DNA from 3 places in the Rhizobium sp. NZLR11 genome. Region 1 is predicted to be linked to each of the others. Evidence: riboswitches for the same ligand, from Rfam matches in the RefSeq annotation. Region 1 holds a riboswitch; each other region holds the start of a gene.

Region 1 (7,611 bases):
GCGCGGCTTGTGTCACCGGAAGGTCCTGCGGTGTGCCAACGGCCAGACTCCGCCCGGCATTCATCCTCTGCATCGACCACTGAAAGCTGTCGTATCAAGCAGGTCGCCTTGCGCCGCCGGCCGTCATTGCTGCGTCAATGCGATCTCGCTCATTAGCTCCACAGGCGGAAATCGGACACAGTCTGCGGCATCGAAATTCACCGCGAACTGCATCCGGTTTTCGTTCGCCCAGTTGATCGCGATCTCTGATTTTGCCTTCGGCACTTTTGCGGCGACGGTGCAGTGAGGTACCCAGTTGCCGGGCCTATAGTGCTCGTGACAGCATGCGGGATCGATCTCTTGGTGCAGTGCCGCGTGCAACTGGAAAAGCGCGTCGTCCGCAATCGGACGCGCCCATAAGACGATGAACTCGTTCTCGAAATAACTGGCACCCGAAAAGTTCACGGTCACGGTCGAACGCGTGCGGAAAACACGCTCGAACGCCTCGGCCAACCGATCGGAAGCAAGCTCTTGATAGACGGCGAGGGTGAGGTGGCGAGGATAGTTCAAAGCCCGCATCGAAGCGATCTCTTCGAATACAGCGGCTTCCTCCCAGAGTTTGAAAACCGGTGACGCGGTCTCGTTCAGACATTTGAGGCTGACCCCGTAAGACATGCGCGAGCGTTATCAGTCCATCCCGGCTGAACCATAGCTTTACATCGTTGCCGATGTCGAGCAGCCGCCGGCATTGCAGGATATCGGGCGGCTTTGTCTGTTTTTCCGCCGCGGGGATTCGACTATCATGGGATGCTTGAACGAGGCGCAGCAGGGGTGACGACGCGGCCGTTGGCAAAAGCTTGCCGAGGGAGGTAGAAATGTCGAGTTTCAGGAGCGCCGTGGTTTCTTTGCCCGGTAAGGAGCGGTTGGCGAGAACGCCCTTCGGCGCGAGGATCGTCATCCATGCCACGGCCAAGGAGACCGGCGGCGCGTTCGGGATGTGGGAAACCTTCACCCCGCCGGGTCATGGTCCGGCCCCGCACACGCATACGCGGGAGACGGAAGTCTTTCGAGTCATCCATGGGCTCTACCAATTTCAATGCGGCGACGAGGAGTTCGATGCGCCTGCGGGAAGCGTCGTCGTTCTGCCGCCGCATGTACAGCACAGCTGGCGAAACATAAGCGACGAACCCGGTCAGATGTTCGGCATGGTGACGCCGGGCGGATGTGAGCAATTGTTCATCGATATCGACGCCTTCGGTGCTGATACGCCCGCGAAAATCGCGGTGATCGAAGCGCGATTGGGGATCATCAACGACATGACGCTGGCGCTCGGATTGAAGAGCCCATGATGGCGCTGATCGACCATCGCGGCCTTGCGTAAGATTGACAACGGAGCTTATGGGGGCGGCGTCCTCCAACGCTGCTCATCCTTGAGGTGCGGAGCCCGCAGGGCGGAGCCTCGAAGGACACGCGGCGGCACTGCTCCGCATCAATATTGCCGCCGCGCCGAGCGCCCGCCTCGTCCTTCGAGGCTCCTTCGGGGCACCTCAGGATGAGGCTCTCTTGGGGGGCGCCGGGGCTGGCGGAAAAGGGCAGGATGCGGAAGCTTTGCCGACCAGGTGAATGCTATCGGCTCGATGTCTGACGCCCACTCTCGCTCTATTCCCGCGCCATCGCCCGCCAGGCGACCGGCGGGATGGCGAAGGCGCGGGAGAAGGCGCGGTTGAAGGCGGCTTCGATGGCGTAGCCGGCATCATTCAGGTTTGCGGACTTGCCGCAGGCGCGGGGAACGCCAGGCGGCTATTCTTGCGCTCGGCAATATACTTGTGAGATTGTATCGATATACATGCGATACTGCATGATGCAGGTAGCATGGGGGCTTCGATGACATCCGTGAGGGTCAATGAGCTGATATCGGTGACGGGACAGCCCGATGCCGCGGGCTTTGCCGCTTTTGCGGCAAACGGCTTTGCCGGCGTCATCAATGCCCGGCCGGATGGCGAGGAGCCGGGGCAGCCTGGCAATGCCGCGGAAAAGGCTGCTGCTGCTGCCGCGGGGCTCGCCTACAGCTTCGTGCCGGTGAAAGGGGCCGAGATCACCGAGGCCGATATCCGCGCTTTCCAGATGGCGATGACGCAGGCGAAGGGGCCGGTCGTTGCTCATTGCAAGAGCGGCACACGGGCGCTGACGCTCTATGTGCTGGGAGAGGTGCTCGACGGGCGGATGCAGCCCGGAGAGGTCGAGGTCTTCGGCCAAAGACTCGGCTTCGATCTTGCCGGCGCACGCCGCTGGCTGGAAAAGCGGGCTGGGCAGGCGGCTGGTGTGAAGGCTTTCTTCGAGCCCCGCAGCTGCAGCGTGCAATATGTCGTTTCAGACCCGGTGACAAAACGCTGTGCCATCATCGACCCGGTGCTCGATTTCGACGAGATGTCGGGCGCGACGGGAACGGCGAATGCCGACGCCATCCTCGCTCATATTGACAGCGAGGGGCTGACGGTCGCGTGGATCCTCGACACGCATCCGCATGCCGATCATTTCTCCGCCGCGCATTACCTCAAGAGAAAGACCGGCGCGCCGACGGCGATCGGCGCCCATGTCACCGACGTCCAGGTGCTCTGGAAGGAGATCTACAACTTGCCGGCACTCGAAACCGACGGCTCGCAGTGGGACCGGCTGTTTGCCGATGGCGACACCTTCGAGATCGGTGGGCTTGAAGCCCGTGTGATGTTTTCGCCCGGCCATACGCTTGCTTCGGTGACCTATCTGATCGGCGATGCCGCCTTCGTGCACGACACCGTATTTACGCCGGATTCCGGCACGGCGCGCACGGATTTCCCCGGCGGCAGCGCCAGCGCCCTCTGGCACTCGATCCAGGTCATCCTGTCGCTGCCCGATGAGACCCGGCTCTTTTCCGGCCACGACTATCAGCCCGGCGGACGCCACGCGCGCTGGGAAAGCAAGGTGGCCGCCCAGAAAAACGGTAACCCGCATATATCAGGCATCGACGAGGCCGGCTTTGTGGCGCTGCGCCAGGCGCGCGACCGCACGCTGCCGAAGCCGAAACTGATGTTGCACGCGCTACAGGTGAATATTCGGGGAGGCAGATTGCCGGAGCCGGAGGGAAATGGGCGGCGGTATCTGAAGATACCGCTGGATGCGTTGTAGCAAGAAGTAGCGTGCGGCGTGCTTCGAGGTTTCGCCCTCTCGGGCTGCGCACATCAGCATCAGGGACGTTGGCGGATGCCGCGCTCACGACAGCGGGAACGGGAGAAAGCGGCGCCAACGCTCAAGAGAGCCTCATCCTGAGGAGGCGAGGATGCAGGTATTACACCGGCCAACAGGCCCCCTACGTTCCGTCTCTATTTTTCACCCGCACGAACCCAATCCTCCGCAATAGGCATTGACGTCTTGCGGGCAGGCGACGTAACTGGGGGCGACGGTTCCCTGAAGATGACTCCAAGGGGATTAATAGGGAACACGGTAAGGACGACCCAGCAGGGACCGAGACCGTGGCTGCCCCCGCAACTGTATGCGGATTGTCGATCATCTCAGGTGTGGCCAGCGACTGGCCATCTCTGAAGGGCTTATAGCCCTGCCACTGCGAGATATCGCGGGAAGGCGGATGAACCGACGGATATCCGCAAGCCAGGAGACCTGCCGTCAATCACGATCCAATCAACCGGGCGGGGATGCCCGGACAAGGAACAGACATGATTGACCTTCTGAACCTTCGCCGAATTTCGGCATGCATCCGTCTCGATTGGGCCTCCTGCGGTTAGCGCACGTATCACCGTGCCTTCGGCCGCGGGTGCGGCATAACCATGCTTTTTCTCTTCAATCGAGGTTTTTCATGCGCCAGATTCTCGCCACCATGACATTTGCCTTCGGGCTGATCGGCCTTGCGGCACCGAGCCTTGCCGCCACCCAATATCCTTTGACCATCACCAATTGCGGTCAGCAGGTGACGTTCCAGAAGGCGCCGTCGAAGATCGTTTCGATCGGCCAGGGCATGACTGAAATTCTCTTCTCGCTCGACCTTGCCGAGAAGATTGCTGGTACGGCCGTCTGGGTCGGTCCCGTCCTGCCGCAATATGCCGAGGCTAACAGCAAGATAAAGCGTCTCGCCGACAATGATCCGAGCTTCGAATCCGTTGTTGGGCGGGAGCCCGACCTGGTGGCGGCCGAGTTCGAATGGCATGTCGGCGCGCAGGGCTCCGTCGGCAAGCGGGAGCAGTTCCAGGATCTCGGGATCAATACCTATCTCGCGCCGGCCGATTGCGTCGCCAAGGTCAACACCGATGGCGGCGACGGTGTGCGCAAGGAGCTGTTCACGATGGAGCTGGTCTACCGTGAGATCGCCGAGCTCTCGGAGATCTTCGACGTGAAGGAGCGCGGCGATGCGCTGATTTCCAAGTTGAAGAAGCGCGAGGCGGATGCCGTCGCGTCGATATCAGGCGCATCGGGCAAGAACCTGCCCATCGTCTTCTGGTTCTCCAGCAAGCAAGTCAATGGCGATGCTTTCATCGCTGGCAAGAACAGCGCGCCTGCCTATATCCTGAAGGCGATCGGCGCCAGGAATGTCGTGACAACCGAAGAGGAATGGCCGCTGGTTGGCTGGGAAACCATTTCTCAGGCGAACCCGGCGGTTATCGTGTTGGCGACCATGGACCGGCGCCGCTACGCCGCCGACGATCCGAAGGTCAAGATCGATTTTCTCGAGAACGACCCGGTGACCAAGGAGCTTGACGCGGTCAAGAACGAGCACTTCGTGATGATGGACGCGCAATCGATGAACCCGACGATCCGTACGATCGACGGCATCGAGACCTTGGCGAACGGCATCAAGTCCTTCGGTCTCTCGCAGTGAAGGCAATGTCGGTCAGACAACACGGATGGTGGGCGCTTGGCGCGCTCACCATTTCTGCCTTTCTGCTTCTCGGCCTGATGATCAGTCTCGCTGTTTCGATTGGGGAGATCGCGATCCCGCTAGCGACCACGGCGGAGGCGGTGTCGAACCGGCTGTTCGGCACGGATTTCGAGCTCAGCCGCATCCACCAGGGCATCGTCTGGGATTATCGGCTGAGCCGGGCGCTGGTTGCGGCCAGCGCCGGCGCGTCGCTCTCGCTCTGTGGCGCCGTGCTGCAGGCGCTGCTGCGCAATCCGCTGGCCGAACCCTACGTGCTCGGCATCTCTGCCGGCGCCTCGACGGGAGCGGTCTGCGTGATGATCCTCGGCTTCGGCTACGGTGTTTTCGGCCTGTCGAGCGGCGCCTTCATCGGCGCGGTCATCGCCTTTCTGCTGATCGGCTTCCTTGCGACGGGTGCGGGGGGAACCGGCGAGCGCATCATCCTTTGCGGCGTCGCCGGCTCGCAGCTCTTCAATGCGCTGACCTCCTACATAGTGACGACATCGGCGAATGCCGAGCAGGCGCGCGGCATCCTGTTCTGGCTTCTGGGGTCGCTCAGCGGCGTGCGCTGGCCGGATGTCTATCTCTCGGTGCCGATCGCGCTTGCCGGCTTCGTCATCTGCATGGCCCATGTCAGGGCGCTCGACGCCTTCTCCTTCGGCACGGATGCGGCGGCCTCGCTCGGCATTGCCGTGCGCCGCGTCCAGATCCTGCTGTTCGGCCTGACGGCGGCGATGACGGCAAGCGTCGTCAGCGTGGTGGGCTCGATTGGCTTCGTCGGCCTCGTCATTCCGCATGCCGCCCGCTTTCTCGTCGGGCCGGGCCATCGGCGGCTGCTGCCGGCAACGGCGCTCGGCGGCGCAATCTACATGGTCGGCGCCGATATCGTCTCGCGCATCATCATCCCGCAGCAGGTCCTGCCGATCGGCGTCGTCACGGCGCTCTTCGGCGCGCCGGCCTTCGCCGTCATCCTCTATCGCGTCCGGAGGAGTGCATGAGCATTACCATCGATGCGGTGAGTTTCGCCGCCGGCGACACGGTCATCGTCAACGGCGTCAGCCTGACGGTGGCAAAGGGCAAGGTGCTCGGTCTGCTCGGGCCGAACGGCTCCGGCAAATCGAGCCTGCTCAGGCTGATCTGCCGGCTGCGGAAGGTCCGCAGTGGCGTCATCCGGCTGGGCGAAGACGATATCGCCTCGCTGTCACGCGCAGCCCTTGCGCGGCGCATCGCCTTCGTCGAGCAACAGTCGACGACCGATACGCAGCTGACGGTGCGCGACGCGGTGCGGCTCGGCCGCACGCCACATCGCGGGCTGCTCTCGCCCTGGGGCGCGGAGGACGATGCCGCGGTCGATGAGGCCTTGTTACGGGTCGACATGGGGGAGCGGGCGGGCCAGCTCTGGCAGACGCTGTCGGGCGGCGAGCGCCAGCGTGTCCATATCGCGCGGTCGCTGGCGCAGGCGCCGAGCGAGTTGTTGCTCGACGAGCCGACCAATCATCTCGATATCCAGCATCAGCTCGACATTCTCCAACTGATCTCGAAACTCGGCATCACCTGCATCGTCGCGCTGCACGATCTCAACCTGGCGGCGATGTTCTGCGACAGCCTGGCGGTGCTTCAGAAGGGCGAGGTCGTCGCCTCGGGCGCACCGGAGCATGTGCTGACGGAGGATATGATCGCCCGTGTTTTCGGCGTTCGCGCCCATGTCCAGAAATCGGCCGTGCATGGCCGGCATCATATCCAATACGTCATGGATTGAGCGGCTGGGAATTCGTTCTCAGGGAGAGGCTTACTGGCATTTTTCCAGGACTGGCGTATGATTTCCTGGGGCGCGCGCGCCCGGTCGAACGGAGTTTCGCGATGCTCGAAAGAAATCAGTTTCCCCTGCGCCCGGTCGTTCCCGGTTTCGCGGTCGCCTGGGTCGTCATCATTTCAGGTGCTAGCGTCGCTCTCAGCCTGCTTTTTGCCTGCGTGACGCCCTTCGTGGCCTTGGCGGCGGTGTCAGCGGTCATTCTTCCTCGGCGGATGGCGGTGACGGCGGTTTTGCTGGCCTGGCTCGCCAACCAGATGGTCGGATATCTCCTGCTCGGTTATCCCCAGACTTGGGACAGTTATGCCTGGGGCTTGGCGATCGGTATCGCTGCAATCGCATCTCTGGCGGCAGCGCTCGGAGTGCTTCGTCTCGCGGCGGACCTTGCCGTCACCGCGGCTGGCGCCTTCATGGCCGGCTTCGTTGCCTATGAAGGCGTACTCTTTGCCGCAACGGCGGTGCTTCCGTCAGGCGAGAGCGCGTTTTCGGCGTCGGTCGTGGCAAATGTCCTGCTGATCAATTCTATCGCTGCGATCGGGCTCATCTGCCTTCATGCCGGCGCGGCGGGTGGCCGTGCGCTGGTTGCAAGACAGCCGGGACCGGCGCTGTCTTAGGCCTCTGATTTCATGCACGTCGTTCGGCCAAAACCGCTGCGCAGTTGTTTCGGCCGACCTTTACAGGCCTCGAAGGGCGAGGTGGGTGCGCCAGCGGAAGGAGCAGCGCTGCAGCGCGTCCTTCGAGGCTTCGCCCTGTGGGCTACGCGCATCAGGATGAGGGGCGTTGGAGGTTTCCGCGCCCAGGCTTCGGGGATGCCGGGGGTTTGCTCTTGCTATTCCACCGCGGCAGTCACTGCAGGCGCCAATACGCCAAAGTCCAAGAGCCTCATCCCATAGAGGCTTGTCGTTATATCCGCCAA
Region 2 (7,611 bases), on a different contig from region 1:
TCGGCCGCCTTCAGCCGCCAGGCGATGATCTCGAGCGTATCATGCATCGCCTCGTCGAGAGAAACCGACCCGAGCTTCTCGTTCGGTTTGCGCGCAAAATTGCGCAGGTGCCGGCTGATTGCGGCCATGCGGTCGATCAACCCGCCGATCCGCCGGATATTGTCCCCCGCCTCCTCCGTCCGACCGCGATCGATGAGAACGGAGGCGCTGTCCGTATAGGTCTTGGCGGCGGCGAGCGGCTGGTTGAACTCGTGCGACAGCGCAGCTGACATCTGCCCGAGGCCGGCAAGCTTGCCCGCCTGGATGAGATCGGCTTGTGTCTGACGGAGCTGCTGCTCGGTCAGACGCCGTTCGGCAATCTCTTCTTCTATGCGGCTGTTGACGCGGGCAAGATCGGCCGTGCGTTCCTCGACGCGCCGCTCCAGCTCGTTGCGAGCTTCAGCCTGCATCTGCATGCGCTCGGCCAAGCGCGCCCTCCGCTGCCGCAGAACAGCAACCGCGAGCCCGGCAATGCAGAGGACGAGAAAAACCGCCGCAAGCGCGGTGCGCGCCTGGGTGCGGATGGAACTCGTCTCCATCAGCACGTTCACCGTCCAGTCCTCGGCCGGCATGTAGTGCGACAGCACCAGATATTCGCTCGAACCGCGCTCGCCAGTGAGCGTCATCAGCTCGTGCGGCTCAAGGCGCTGGCGGGTCACTGGCAGTGCCGTCAGCCTGGCATTGGCATAACGCCGCGACGCTTCCGTTCGCGCTATGCGGTCGGCCGTCAGCGGCAGGATTGCACCGTAGAGCCATTCCGGGCTGCCGGACATGAAGATGATGCCCTCCGGATCGAAGACGAAGATCTTGTATTCGCCGCCGCCCCAGGAGGATTCGATCATGTCGATATCGACCTTGAAGACGATGACGCCGCGAATATCCGCGCCGGCCCGGATCGGCGCAGCGAAATAATAGCCCCGCTTCAGCGAGGTGGTGCCGAGCGCATAGAACCGCGCCTGCCGGCCTTCGATCGCCTCCTGGAAATAGGGCCGATAGCTGAAATTCTGTCCGACGAAGCTTCCCGGTCCATCGTAATTGCTCGCCGCGATCGTCTCTCCGTCCGGCTTGACCACATAAATGTCGGAGGATTTCAGCAGCCCGTTGATCTCCTTGAGATAGAGATTGGCCGCGCCGCGCAGTGCTGCATCTTCAGGCGCACTCACCAGTTCCTTGATATCGTCGTGATCGGCGATCAGCGCCGGAAGCGCCTCGTAGCGGTTGAGATGACCGCTGAGCGCCGAGACGGCAAGGCGCAGCGCCGTTCTCGCCTGCGCCGAAGCTTCCCCCATATAGGCGCGCGTCGCGATCGCGCCTCCATAGGTGAAGAAGACGAAGATGATCAGCGGCATCACCAGCAGCGCCGCTATCGCACGATATCTCGAAGACAGATCCTGCTCCTCCCCTTTCTGCCTCCACTCCCCAGTGAGGCATACCCGACGGCACAAGTCTAATAATACCCACAGTGATTTCCAAGGGCCCGTCGAAACTTGACACCCGGCAAAGGCCGATGTCCTATTGCGGCATCGTAGGGAACCCGATCATGAGCGACGACCAGACGCCCGCCGACAGCAAGCTCACCAGCTCCAAGCGTCGATGGGCGGCTGAAGGTAAATTCCTGACCGGCCGCATCAGCCGTCCCGAAGCTGAGCGCCTGCCGCCCGGCCAGCACCTCGTCAAAAACTGGCCGGTGCTCGATCTCGGCCAGCAGCCCGTCATCTCCACGAATAGCTGGCGTCTCGAGCTGCGCGGCCTCGTCGAAACGCCGCTCACCCTAACCTGGACCGACTTCCAGGCGATCGAGCAGAGCACCAAGGTCAGCGATATCCACTGCGTCACCACCTGGTCGCGCTACGACAACAAATGGAAAGGCGTTTCGACCCGCGATCTGCTCGATCGCGCCATGCCAAAGCCCGAAGCCGGTTACGTCATGCTGACGAGTTATGACGGCTATACCACCAACCTGCCGCTTGCCGATTTCGCCGCCGAGGATGCGATCCTTGCGACATCGTGGGAATGCCTGCCGCTGACGCCGGATCACGGCGGCCCGATGCGCCTCGTCGTACCGCATCTCTATTTCTGGAAAAGCGCCAAATGGCTGCGCCGCATCGAGCTGATGCCCGCCGACCAGGCCGGCTTTTGGGAAAAGAACGGTTACCACATCTATGGCGATCCGTGGCGCGAGCAGCGCTATTCCGACGATTGAGCCTTCGGCCGCAGAAAGCGGCCCAGCGCAAACGTCACAAGGGCGAACAGAGCGGCGAGCCCCGTCAGCGACGCCATGCTGGCGGGATGAAACGGCACTTTGCTCCAGCGCGGCTTGACGACATCGGCTGTGTTGAAGGCCTCGCCGCTGAACCTGCAAGTGATGAGCGCCAGGCTGCGCCGCACCATGTCGGCATCGACCGCGGAAATGATTTCATTAGCCGCAACGGCCTCCCGCGGCATCTCACGCATCTCAAGCAATACCGCCTTGGCCGCCGCGAGATAAGCATGAGCACATTCGTTGAACGGGCTCTCCTCGTCGCTCACGCTGCCCGGCATCCGCCCCCAGAGACAATAGGAATATTGGATTTCGGCATAGTTCAGAACGCGCCGGAACAGCTCGTTTGTATCAGTCGCGCGTGACGCCAACCCGATAATTTCGCCGCGGTAGTCTGAAATCACCGCCATCTCGCCATGCGAGATTTCCGGGATATCGAGGCCGGTATCGCTGCCGCCGACGCTGCGGCTATGGGCAAGCGCGTTTTCGCCAACCGCACAAAACCAAGCGGCGGCGGCAAACGCCGTCGACAGAATCGATATGGTTTTGCTGCTTTTCATACTCGCTCGAAAAACTTGAGGGCGCCGGCAAGGCGGCGCCCCTCGATGCGTTCAGTGAAATGCCGGTGCCGGTCGAGCCCGCTGCCCGCCCTTCACGGCAAGCAGCTTTTCCGCCAGCGCTCCGAAGCCAAGACCGAGCGTTGCCCAGAGGATCACCTGCATGCCGAGCGAGGTCGTGCGGAAACGCCAGAGCACCATCGCCGAGAACTTCTCCGGCACTTCGTTGATCGACGGCAGCAAATAGAGCACCAGGCCCATGAAGAGGAGATAGGTGATGCCGGCGATGATCGCCCCGTTCCACAGACCGAAACGCTCGGAAAGGCGCCGCGACAGCGCCACCGCGGCAATCAAAGCAGCGATCGAGACGACGATCATCAGGAAGAACAGCTCGGTCCTGACGCCGATCGTATCGGGATTGCCGACCGCCGGCGGATTGGCCGGATACTTGATGCCGGGAACGACGACGATCGCCACGAAGGCGGCAAGGGCGATGACCGCCGAGGTGCCGCGTGCCGAAAGCCTGCTGATGCGGCCGTGCACGAAAGCGAAAGCGAGCGCGAAAAGCCCGCCGACGGCAATGCTGTACGCCATGACGCCGGTGAAGAGGCCAAGACCGGCCTGCGTGGCACGGCTGACGATCTCAGGTTCGGCAGCTTCGCCCGCCGCCTGGGCGCTCGCCTCCTCGAAGGCGATCGCCGCATCGACCAGCGGCTCGCCGAAGATATGCGCGAAAGCAAAAACCAGAATGCCAGCGATCAGCCCCGCGAGCATGCCGCGAAGTAGAAGATTTCCGACCATGTCAGGATCCCCCTTAGTGGCAGGGAAAGCCGAGGAGATGACGGCCGTCATGCACGAATTCGTGCACATACATGCCGTTGAACAGCGCCATCGCGCCTTCCTCGGTGCCGACGAAATAGATGGCGATCAGCATCAACAGGCCGCCGAAGATCGCCCAAGGCAGGATTTCTCCTACCGGGATTGGCGCCGGTGCCGCGACGGGCGCAAAAGTGGTGTCAGACATGTATTCCTCCGGGAATGACGCGTTCAGTCGAAAGAGTGCTTATGCGGCAGGGTCTGACTTCCAGCGCGAAGAACCTTCGACACGCTGGTCACAGCGGCGCGACCGTGCCGGATTTACACCGGCTTCCAAACCCGCAACAGCACGGTTATATCTGCAGGCCGAAGAGCCTGTCAACGAAACTTCATGAAGCGGAGAAGGGCTGTTCCCACCGCTATCCGGAGATCGCAACGACCGTGAATACGCGTCTTATCTGGATCTGCCACGGCGCGACGGCAGCGAGCCGCAAGGCCCTGTTCCCGCTCGATGAACCGCTGGACAACAAGGCCGCGGAAGAAGCGGCCAGGATGACCACCCTGCCCCGCGCCGATCGTATTGTCACCAGCCCGGCTTTGCGCGCCCGCCAGACGGCCGAAGCCCTCGGCCTCGACGCCCGGATAGATCAGGCGCTTCGCGACTGCGATCACAGGCGCTGGGCCGGCAGGTCGATCGCAGCGATCGAGGCAGAAGAGCCGGAGAACCTCATGGCCTGGATGTGCGATCCTGAAGCGGCTCCGCACGGGGGCGAGAGCCTTGTTGATCTCAGAACACGTGTCGGCGGTTGGATGGACAATGAATCCGCTCTCGGAGGCCATGTGATCGCCGTCAGCCACGCGGCCGTCATCCGAGCGGCGATCGCGTACGTACTTCAGGCGCCGCTCTCCTCCTTCTGGCTCGTCGACGTCGAGCCGCTTGGCATTGTTCGCATGACCAGCAATGGACGGCGCTGGTCTCTGCGATTCCAGCATTAGCGATCCCTCATTTTATCCAGCCTTACACAAGCAAATCGCGTCATCTCTATTGAACCCGGTTCTACCGGGACTACTTCCTTGTCCCAAGGAGATGGAAGACATGACATATGACTGGAGTGGGGAGCGCACGCGGCGCCTGCGTTTGGTGCGTGTCGCCACAATTGCGGTTCTGGTCGGTCTCATCGTCAGCGTACCGCTGCTGATCGTTACCGCCTGAAGCACGAAAAGGGCGAGCGGTGCCACGGCACGCTCGCCTTCGTTCTTTCCCCCGCCTGCCGGTCTGCAACCACGACGACGATCGCGCTCAGCGTTTTACCCGGTTCCGCGAAAGCGCCCTCAGTCCCTCCACGGCACAGCCATAGGCTGCCCCTCTGATAATTCGCCTTCTGGTTTCAACGAACATTTCAGACTTTCATGATTACTTCGGCGCGGGTGGAGTCGGAGAAGACCATATGCCGGTGTTTTTCCAAAGCAAGGCCGGAAGGCAATGCGTGTCGATTGTCGGGCTTGGGATAACCCTCTGGCTCCTCGGCGCGCTGTTGCAGCTTGACGACAGCCTTGTCTTCTTCATGACCGGTTTCGGCGAATACGGCGCCGACAAGCTCGTTCTGGCGCTCGGTATCGCCGGCGCCATGAGCTTCATCTATTCGGTGCTGCGCATCGCCGACCTGCGCAAGGAAACCGAACTGCGCGCCGCCGCTCAGGCGAAGGCCGATTGGACCGCCACCCACGACCATCTGACCAAACTGCCGAACCGCTACGCCTTCGAGCGCAAGATTCTCTCACGGCCAGTCAAGGACGACGAGTACGAGGTCGAAGAGTGGAGCCGCAACGTCACCATCTTCTCCGTCGATCTCGACGGCTTCAAGAAGGTCAACGATCTCGTCGGTCACAAGGGCGGCGACGTTCTGCTGATCGAGGTTGCCAGACGGATCTGCGCGCTCGGCAACGCCGATTGCGTCTATCGCTTCGGCGGCGACGAATTCATCATTGTCGCCTTTGCTCTGACGGCGCAGCGCGAGGAGCGTTTTGCCAGGCTGCTGATCCAAGCCGTCACCCGGCCGATCCATATCGATGGTTTTGCCGTCGAAGTCGGCGCCAGCGTCGGCTATGACCGTTGGGCCGAGCGAGCCGAACCGCTGGAAGATGCCGCTCATCGTGCCGACCTCGCCATGTACGAGGCGAAATCTCGAGGACCCAACCACTATTTCGTTTTCGAACCTGCAATGCAGGACAAGGTAACGGAACGCGCTGCACTGGAAACCCGGCTGCGCGCGGCAATCGCCAATAAGGCGATCAAACCCTTCTATCAGCCGCTGATCGACCTGAAGACCGGTCAGCTCTGCGGCTTCGAGGCGTTGGCGCGTTGGATCGGCGACGATGGCGTCAACATTCCGCCTCCGGTCTTCATCGATATCGCCGAGGAAACCGGCATGATCACTGCGCTGTTCGAGGATCTCCTTGCTCAGGCCTGCAGCGATGCACTCACCTGGCCCGAGCATGTGACATTGTCTTTCAACGTCTCGCCGGTCCAGATGGAAGACAGGCTGTTGACCTCGCGCATTCTCAAGGTGCTTTCGGCAAGCCGGCTGCCGCCGCAGCGCCTGGAAGTCGAGATCACCGAGAACGCGCTGATCCAGGATCCGGCCATCGCCGCCGTGATTCTCGACGAACTGCACGCCGCCGGCATCCAGATCGCACTCGACGATTTCGGCACGGGCTATTCGAGCCTGGCCCAGCTCGCCCGCTATCGTTTCGACAAGATCAAGATCGACAAAAGCTTCATCGCCACCTATCGCGACGACGAACGTCAGGAAAAAATCGTCCGCGCCATGCTCGGACTCGGCAGGAGCCTCAACATCAAGACGACCGCTGAGGGCGTCGAGGAGCACGGCCAGCTCGCCTTCCTGCTGCAGCTCGGCTGCGACATCGGCCAAGGCTATCTTTTAGGTAAGGCGATGCCCGCCGCCGAGGCGGGCATCTTCATCAGCGATCGTAATGCCAGTCTAGCCTCAACGGCCTGACGTTATGCCTACCTTTTTGACGCAATTCCGGACGGAAAACTGCTTCGCACTTTTCCTGGAATTTGCTCTAAAAGACCTGACGCAGGATTACGAAGAGCACGAAGGCGATTGCGATCGAGGCCGGCAGCGTCAGCACCCAGGCCATCAGCATGTTGCGCACGGTCGACCATTGCAGGCCGGAACCGTTCGCCGCCATGGTGCCGGCGACGCCCGACGACAGCACATGCGTGGTCGAGACCGGCAGGCCGAGTTGATCGGCCGAGGCGATGGTGATCATCGCGACGACTTCGGCTGCCGCTCCCTGCCCGTAGGTCAGATGCGTCTTGCCGATCTTCTCGCCGACGGTGACGACGATACGCTTCCAGCCCACCATCGTGCCGAGGCCAAGCGCGATCGCGACCGCCACCTTTACCCAGAGCGGGATGAACTTCGTCGCGTTGTCGACCGCCTTGTGATAGTTCGTCACCGCGAGGAGATCGCCGGCATCCATCGGCAACAGCTTCTGCTTGTCAATCAGCTTCAGCGCCTCGCCAATCAAGTAGATGTCATTGCGGACGTTGCCGACGAGATTGGTCGGCACCGCTTCGAGCGTCGGGAAGCCAGCGACTTCGGCACTCGTCTGATGAATATATTGCTGCAGGGCCGGCGTCGTCGCATCCGTCCAGGTCTTGTTCTTGACGGCGTTGCTGACTTCGGCCTTGTAGTCGGTGACGGTCACGCCTGGCTTCACATATTTGCCGAGCGCGGCTTCCACCTGGACCGATGCCGACTTGTAGGCTTCAAGATAGTTGACATCGGGCGTGCGGTTTAGTGCGAAAGCTGTCGGCACGAGGCCGATCAGGATGAGCATGATGAGGCCCATGCCCTTCTGGCCGTCATTGGAACCGTGGGCGAAGCTGACGCCGGTGCAGGTGAAGAT
Region 3 (7,611 bases), on a different contig from region 1:
CGGACGCGCAATGGAGGCCCCGATATCGGCATCGATGTCGTGCTGCATCTCGGCGAGCTTTTCTACGGAAATGTCGGCGCTCACGGCAGGCTCGACTTCACGGTGATCGGCAGGGCGGTCAACGAGGCTTCGCGGCTGGAGAAACTCTGCGGTACGCTTGAGCAGCACCTTCTGCTGTCGGAGAGTTTCGCGGCCAACTGTACGGTGGCTTGCGAGTATCTCGGGTCGTTCGAATTGCGTGGAGTTTCAAAGCGGGCCGACGTCTTCAAGCTCGCCAACTCTGTGTCATGAAGCGCCGATCAAAGGCGCGACCACGTTCAGATCTCGCCTGAGACCTCACGACGGCGACGGTCAAGTTCTTCACTGTAGCGGCGCAGCGTATAGCTTTCGCTGAGCTGGCCGATCACCTTGCGTTCGATCAGGTTGTTGACGACGGCGAGTGCTTCGCTTTCGCTCTTGTCGAAGATCGCCGCCGCCTGCCTGGCATTCATCTGTGGCTGTAGGAAATCGTTGCGGTAGTGGATGAAATCGGCAAGCGTCTTGCCCTCGTCCTGCACGTCGGTCGGGTTGGCGTAGATCTCCGGCACCAGCACGAGGCCTGCATATTTGTCGCTCTCCTCGACGAGGATGACGCGCTGGGTCGAGCCGATCGGGAAGGCCTGCTTGAATTCCTCCAGCGAAATACCCGCCCTTGCCGTCTTGACGTCGGCGCGCATCAGCTTGTCCACTGTCAGGTTACGGATCCAGCCGACGTCGTGGGCGCTGCGGATGCTTTCGCCGCGCAGGTGGAAGCGCCAGGTGGCGAAGGAATAGCCGAAGGTTGAGCGGACGACGAGTGAGGAGGTGATGACGGCGGCGAGCACTAGAGCGGTGATCGGAAAATCGCCGGTGATTTCGAGCGCCAGGAACGTCATCGTCAGCGGCCCGCCGATGACGGCGACGGCGAGCGAGCTCATGCCGACGACGGCATAGATTACGGGCGTCAGCGTCGCATCGGCGAAATAGGGGCCGCAATAGGCAAAGAGCTTGCCGAGCAGGGCGCCCATGAACAGTGAGGCGAAGAACAGGCCGCCCCTGAAGCCGGAGCCGATCGAGATCGCCGAGGCCAGGGATTTCAACAGGAAGAGGCCGAGCAGCGCCGGGATCGCCACCTCGCGGGAGAGATTGAGATGCAGCGCGCCGTGGCCGGCCGAGAGCACCTGTGGCGAAATCATCGCCAGAAGTCCGACGACGATGCCGCCGAGCGCCGGGCGGAAGGGCGGGGCGATCGAGCTCTTGCGCGCCAGCTCCTCGACGAAGGAGACGCCCTGCATGATCAGGATGCCGACGCCAGCGCAGAAGCCACCGAGCAGCATAGCCGGGATATAATCGGCCGGCACGACTGCGCCGAAGCTGCCGATGTCGATGGTGAAATCGCCGTGGGTGAGCAGCCTTGCGATGAGGGTGGAAACCAGGGCCGAGACGACCACAGGGGTCAGCGAGACGATCGTATAGGTGCCGATGATCAGCTCGAAGGCGTAGAAGGCGCCGGTCAGCGGCGCGTTGAAGGCAGCGGCGATAGCGCCCGCCGCGCCGCAGCCGACGAGGGTGCGCAGATCGGAGCGGCGAAGCTGCAGCTTCAGGCCGAATTTCGAGGCGAGGCCGGCGGCAAGCTGGGTATAGCCGGCCTCGAGGCCGACGGAGGCGCCGAACCCGTTGGAAATCAGGTTCTGCACGGCAACGATGATGCTGTCGGTCAAGGACAGGCGGCCGCCATGCAGCGCATTGGCCTCGATCGGGTCAACCATCGGTTTCTTGCGCCGTTTCGCCAGTACGAACAGCAACAGGCCGAGCAGGACGCCACCGATGACGGGGGCAGTGAGAAGCAGCAGCTTGTCGTCGATCACCGACGAGCTCAGCCGCTCGCTGTCGTCGATGCCGAAGACCATCTGATGCAGTTGATTGGAGACGTAGCTCATGCCGGTGACGGCGAGACCCGAGGTGATGCCGACGACGGCACCCGCCAGCGACAGGCCGACCTCACTGCGGCGGGTCAGCGCCCGCAGCCGCCCCGGGTCGAAGAAAACACGCAGCGCTCGGAACCGGCGCCGATCCAATTTCATAAGCATGGCAAGACAACTAGGCAGGAAGAGGCCCGGTCAAGGGCGATGGCGCAGTCCGCTTGCAGTGCAATTGTGGCGAAAAGCCGGCGCCCTGGATAAATATTTGTGACGTAAGTATCTGATAAATGACGATGTTTTAGGTAGGGTAAGTCGTGTTGCTGGCGTTGCCTCGCCTGTCTAGCCACTGCCGGCCGTCGAGGGCGGTTGACTTCACCCCTGAGCTTGCCTAACCATCCCTCAACGGATGGTCACCTGACCATCCTCGGATATAACGGATGGTTCCGGATCGGTGTTACGCCTTCCGGATGAAAAGGGAATGTGACGGGGCGGACCCAAGCCGGGCGCCTTCATCACAGCCGACCCCGCGACTGTAGAGCGGTCAGGGTCTTCCATCCGGCATCGAGCCCTTCCGGCCGGCGGCTTGCAATAATGCAAGCGGGCGGGACGGGCGACATGCCGGAAAAGCCACTGGACATGCATGATGATCAACCGGGGTCGGACGCCTCTTAAGTCTACGAATCGTCCACCTTTTCATCGATGCAGCCGGGAAGGCGAGGCAGATCCGCTGGCACGATCAGGGCGACCGGTTTCCGGTCTGCCCCGATCGCGGCCGATAACCGCGAGCCAGGAGACCTGCCATCCCGTGCCGGGCGAGAAGCCCAACCCTGGGCAAGAGGCCCGCTGCCAGCACGGAGGTTGTCTTGGCTGAACGATTGAATTCGGCGCGGCCTTGTGCGGCGCGATCGAGTGGGTGGGGTGCGGCATCCCACCAAAGGGGCGTCTGCGCATGACGACCGCTCCCTCCAACACCGTCTTCATCCTCGGCGGCGCCCGTTCGGGGAAATCCCGCTTCGCCGAGTCCCTTGTCATTTCGATCGGCCTCGACCGCCATTATCTCGCGACCGGCCGCGCCTGGGATGAGGAAATGCAGGCGCGCATTGCCCAACATAGAGCCGATCGCGGCCCGTCCTGGACGACGCATGAAGAGCCGCTCGATCTCGTCGGCAAGCTTGACGCTATCGACCGCGAGGGCGGCGTCGTGCTCATCGATTGCCTGACACTCTGGGTCACCAATCTGATGATGGATGAGCGCGATATGGCGGCGGAATTTGCCGCGCTCACCGATTTTCTGCCGCAGGCGAAGGCGCAGCTCGTTTTCGTTTCCAATGAGGTCGGCCTCGGCATCGTGCCGGATAATCGCATGGCGCGGGAATTCCGCGATCATGCCGGCCGGCTGCACCAATCAATTGCGGCCAAGGCCGCCGAAGTCTATTTCATCGCGGCAGGCCTGCCGTTGAAAATGAAGGGTTAAGTTCATGAACCAGCAGAAAATTCCCGCAACCGTCATTACCGGCTTTCTCGGCGCCGGCAAGACGACGATGATCCGCAACCTGCTCACCAATGCCGGCGGCAAAAAGATCGCGCTCATCATCAACGAGTTCGGCGATCTCGGCGTCGATGGCGAGGTGCTGAAGGGCTGCGGCGCTGACAATTGCACCGAGGACGATATCATCGAGCTGACCAATGGCTGCATCTGCTGCACCGTCGCCGACGATTTCATCCCGACGATGACGAAGTTGCTCGAGCGTGAACAGCGGCCCGACCATATCGTCATCGAAACCTCGGGCCTTGCCCTGCCGCAGCCGCTGGTCGCGGCCTTCAATTGGCCTGACATTCGCACCCAGGTGACGGTCGATGGCGTCATTACCGTGGTCGACAGCGCGGCTGTCGCCGCCGGCCGTTTCGCCGACGACCACGATGCCGTCGAGGCGGCGCGCGGCGCAGATGAATCGCTCGATCACGAAAGCCCGATCGAGGAGTTGTTCGAGGATCAGCTGACTTGCGCCGATCTGATCGTACTCAACAAGACCGACCTGATCGACGCTGCCGGCCTTATCAGGGTTCGCGACGAGGTCGCCTCCCGCACGGTGCGCAAGCCGGTGATGATCGAGGCGAAAAATGGCGAGGTGTCGGCCGGAATTCTGCTCGGCCTCGGCATCGGCACGGAGGACGATGTCGCCAACCGCAAATCGCATCACGAGCTGGAGCATGAGGACGGCGCGCCGCACGACCATGACGAATTCGACAGCTTCGTCGTCGAACTCGGCCCGGTCGCCGATCCCGCCGGCTTCATTGCTGGCCTGAAGACGATTATCGCCGACCATGACGTACTGCGTCTCAAGGGTTTCGTCGATGTCGCCGGCAAGCCGATGCGCCTGCAGATCCAGGCCGTCGGCAGCCGCATCGACCATTATTTCGACCGTGCCTGGGCCCCGAGCGAAACGCGCGCCACGCGCCTCGTGGTCATCGGTCTGCACGAGATGGACCAGGACGCTGTTAGGGCGGCGATCGAGGCGCTGGCGTAATCCCATGCATCTGCTTCTGGCCCAACAGGGAACGATCAGCGACTGCGAGGAGGCGATCGACCTCGGGCAGACGCCGGGCGATATCGTGTTCCTGTCGGCCGCCGACAGCGAGCTTGCCGCCATCGCAGCCGCCCATCGCGAGCATGGGGCGGCGCCTTCGCTGAGACTTGCCAGCCTGATGAGCCTCAAGCATCCGATGTCGGTCGATACCTATGTCGAACGCACGGCGCGGCATGCCAGGCTCATCATCGTGCGTGCGCTCGGCGGTGCCAGCTATTTCCACTATACGCTGGAGGCGCTGCACGCGGCAGCGTCCCGCGCCGGTGCGCTGATTGCGGTCTTGCCGGGCGATGCCCGGCCGGATGCGGGGCTCGTTCCTTTTTCCAACGTTGATCTCGACGATATGAATGCGCTCTGGGCCTATCTGATCGAAGGCGGCGACGCCAATGCGCGCGGCTTTCTCGATTATGCCTCGGCGATGTTGTCAGGTGCCGAGAAGCCGGCGCCGGCAGTGCCTTTGATGAAGGCGGGCATCTGGTGGCCGGGGCGGGGGCTGATCGGGGTGCAGGAGTGGCGGCAGGTTGCCGGTTCGCATGTCGCGCCGCCTTCGTCCGTCGAGCAGGGGGGTATCCCACATTCGACGGAGGAGGTGGCGTTTGGGCCAATCGTCGCCATCAGCTTCTACCGCGCCCTCGTCCAGAGCGGCGAGACCGCCCCGATCGAGGCACTGGTCGAAGCGCTGGCGGCGCTCGGCCTGCGGCCACTGCCGGTTTTTGCCTATAGCCTCAAGGACCCCGTCTCGACAGGTATTCTCGAAAGCGTGTTTGCGGCACTGAAACCCGATGTCGTCATCAACACGACCGGCTTTGCCGTCTCGGCACCAGGTGCTGACCGGCAGCCGACGGTGCTGGAGGCGAATGGGGCGGTGGTGCTGCAGGCGATCCTGTCGGCCTCGTCGCGGGAGGCTTGGGCCGCTTCCGCGCAAGGCTTGTCGGCACGAGATCTCGGCATGAACGTGGCGCTTCCTGAAGTCGACGGCCGGGTGCTGGCGCGGGCGATCTCTTTCAAGACGGCAGCGCGTTATGACGCGGCTGTCGAGACCAACATCGTCTGCAGCGAACCCGATACCGGCCGGGTGAGTTATACGGCTGAACTTGCCGCCAACTGGGCGCGCCTGCGGAAGAGATCGGCCGGTGATCGCCGCATCGCGCTTGTCATGGCGAATTATCCGAACCGCGACGGCCGGCTCGGCAACGGCGTCGGCCTCGATACGCCGGCCGGCACCATCGCGGTGCTTCGCGCCATGGGAGCCGCGGGTTACCCGGTCGCCGACATTCCGGCAGATGGGGACGCGCTGATCCGGCATCTGATGGAAGGGCCGACCAATTCCGGCCACGACGGCAGGGTCATTCGCGAAACGCTTTCCCTCGCTCGCTACAACAGCTTCTTTCAATCTCTTCCCAATAAGATTCAAGATGAGGTGAGGGCTCGCTGGGGCAATCCTAAGGATGATGCGTATTTTCGCGAGGGCGGCTTCGCCCTGCCTTTCGCGCGCTTCGGCGGCGTGCTCGTCGGCATCCAGCCGCCGCGCGGCTATAATATCGATCCGAAGGAAAGCTATCATTCGCCGGATCTCGTGCCGCCGCACGGTTATTTTGCCTTCTATGTCTTCCTGTGCCAGGAATTCGGTGCACATGCGGTCATCCACATGGGCAAACACGGCAATCTCGAATGGCTGCCGGGCAAGGCGCTGGCGCTGTCGGAAGGCTGTTATCCCGAGGTGATCCTCGGGCCGCTGCCGCATCTTTATCCCTTCATCGTCAACGATCCGGGCGAGGGCACGCAGGCCAAGCGCCGGACTGCCGCTGTCATCATCGATCACCTGACGCCGCCTTTGACGCGGGCTGAGAGTTATGGACCACTCAAGGATCTGGAAGCGCTGGTCGACGAATATTACGAGGCCTCCGGCGGCGATCCCCGCCGCATCCGCTTGCTCAGCCGGCAGATCCTCGATCTGGTCACCGATATCGGCCTCGACCGGGATGCCGGCATAATCAGCGGCGAAAGCGAGGGCGAGGCGCTGAAGAAGCTCGACGCCTATCTCTGCGACCTCAAGGAAATGCAGATCCGCGACGGGCTGCATATCTTCGGCGTTTCGCCCGAAGGGCGGCTGCTGACCGACCTGACGGTGGCGCTGGCGCGGGTGCCGCGGGGGCTGGGTGAGGGCGGGGATGCGAGTTTGCAGCGGGCGATTGCGGGTGATGTGGGGGTGGGCGGTGTGCCTGTGGCACCCCCCTCTGTCCTGCCGGACATCTCCCCCACAAGGGGGGAGATCGGCAAGAGGCTTGGGCTTCCCACAAAAGAAACGTTTGAAGTTGCCGCACCTTCGGCCGAGCAGTTGGAGCGGGACCTCTCATCCCCGATCTCCCCCCTTGTGGGGGAGATGTCCGGCAGGACAGAGGGGGGTAACTCCACGTTCGATCCTCTCGACTGCGACATGGCCGCCCCCTGGACAGCCCCACGTCATGCCATCCTAGCAGATCTCCTCGACGCCCCCTGGCGCACCAACGGCGACACCGTCGAGCGCATCGAGCTCCTGGCGGCGAAGTTCGTTTCCGGCCAGATCGTCTGCCCTGAGAACTGGCCGGCGACGCGGGCGGTGCTTTCCGAGATCGAGACCCGCCTCAAGCCTTCGATCCTGGCCTGCGGGCCAGCCGAAATCGCAGGCCTGCTTAACGGCCTCGACGGCCGCTTCGTTGCGCCCGGCCCCTCCGGGGCGCCGACGCGCGGGCGGCCCGATGTGCTGCCGACGGGCCGCAATTTCTATTCGGTCGATAGCCGCGCCGTGCCGACGCCGGCCGCCTACGAACTCGGCAAGAAATCCGCGGAACTGCTGGTTCGCCGCTATGCGCAGGATCACGGCGAATGGCCGGCTTCCCTAGGGCTGACGGCCTGGGGCACGTCGAACATGCGCACCGGCGGCGATGACATCGCCCAGGCGCTGGCGCTGATTGGCGTCAAGCCGCTCTGGGACATGAGCTCGCGCCGCGTCACCGGCTACGAGATCATACCGCCGGCAATGCTCGGGCGGCCGCGCGTCGACGTGACGCTCAGGATATCCGGCTTCTTCCGCGACGCTTTTC

What was found. A riboswitch is a leader RNA that binds a small molecule or an ion and turns the genes downstream of it on or off. The one in region 1 is predicted to bind cobalamin.
Region 2: linked by a shared signal. The riboswitch ahead of HJB83_RS10235 (CbtB domain-containing protein) and the one ahead of HJB83_RS30570 (ABC transporter substrate-binding protein) in region 1 are both predicted to bind cobalamin.
Region 3: linked by a shared signal. The riboswitch ahead of cobU (bifunctional adenosylcobinamide kinase/adenosylcobinamide-phosphate guanylyltransferase) and the one ahead of HJB83_RS30570 (ABC transporter substrate-binding protein) in region 1 are both predicted to bind cobalamin.

What each region holds. Positions count from the first base shown of each region.
Region 1 is NZ_JABDWD010000028.1:24,965-32,575, reverse strand. Features, by position in the region: gene HJB83_RS30585 (2'-5' RNA ligase family protein) at 124-654, opposite strand; gene HJB83_RS30580 (cupin domain-containing protein) at 855-1,328, shown strand; gene blh (bifunctional sulfur transferase/dioxygenase Blh) at 1,864-3,144, shown strand; cobalamin riboswitch at 3,400-3,656, shown strand; gene HJB83_RS30570 (ABC transporter substrate-binding protein) at 3,830-4,846, shown strand; gene HJB83_RS30565 (iron ABC transporter permease) at 4,852-5,883, shown strand; gene HJB83_RS30560 (ABC transporter ATP-binding protein) at 5,880-6,644, shown strand; gene HJB83_RS30555 (hypothetical protein) at 6,746-7,309, shown strand.
Region 2 is NZ_JABDWD010000004.1:331,235-338,845, reverse strand. Features, by position in the region: gene HJB83_RS10255 (sensor histidine kinase) at 1-1,388, opposite strand, end outside; gene HJB83_RS10250 (sulfite oxidase-like oxidoreductase) at 1,580-2,242, shown strand; gene HJB83_RS10245 (hypothetical protein) at 2,227-2,859, opposite strand; gene HJB83_RS10240 (CbtA family protein) at 2,911-3,657, opposite strand; gene HJB83_RS10235 (CbtB domain-containing protein) at 3,671-3,880, opposite strand; adenosylcobalamin (AdoCbl) riboswitch at 3,894-4,036, opposite strand; gene HJB83_RS10230 (histidine phosphatase family protein) at 4,114-4,668, shown strand; gene HJB83_RS10225 (bifunctional diguanylate cyclase/phosphodiesterase) at 5,121-6,692, shown strand; gene HJB83_RS10220 (inorganic phosphate transporter) at 6,760-7,611, opposite strand, start outside.
Region 3 is NZ_JABDWD010000015.1:14,364-21,974, forward strand. Features, by position in the region: gene HJB83_RS23350 (adenylate/guanylate cyclase domain-containing protein) at 1-291, shown strand, start outside; gene HJB83_RS23355 (chloride channel protein) at 318-2,108, opposite strand; cobalamin riboswitch at 2,362-2,758, shown strand; gene cobU (bifunctional adenosylcobinamide kinase/adenosylcobinamide-phosphate guanylyltransferase) at 2,890-3,414, shown strand; gene cobW (cobalamin biosynthesis protein CobW) at 3,419-4,468, shown strand; gene cobN (cobaltochelatase subunit CobN) at 4,473-7,611, shown strand, end outside.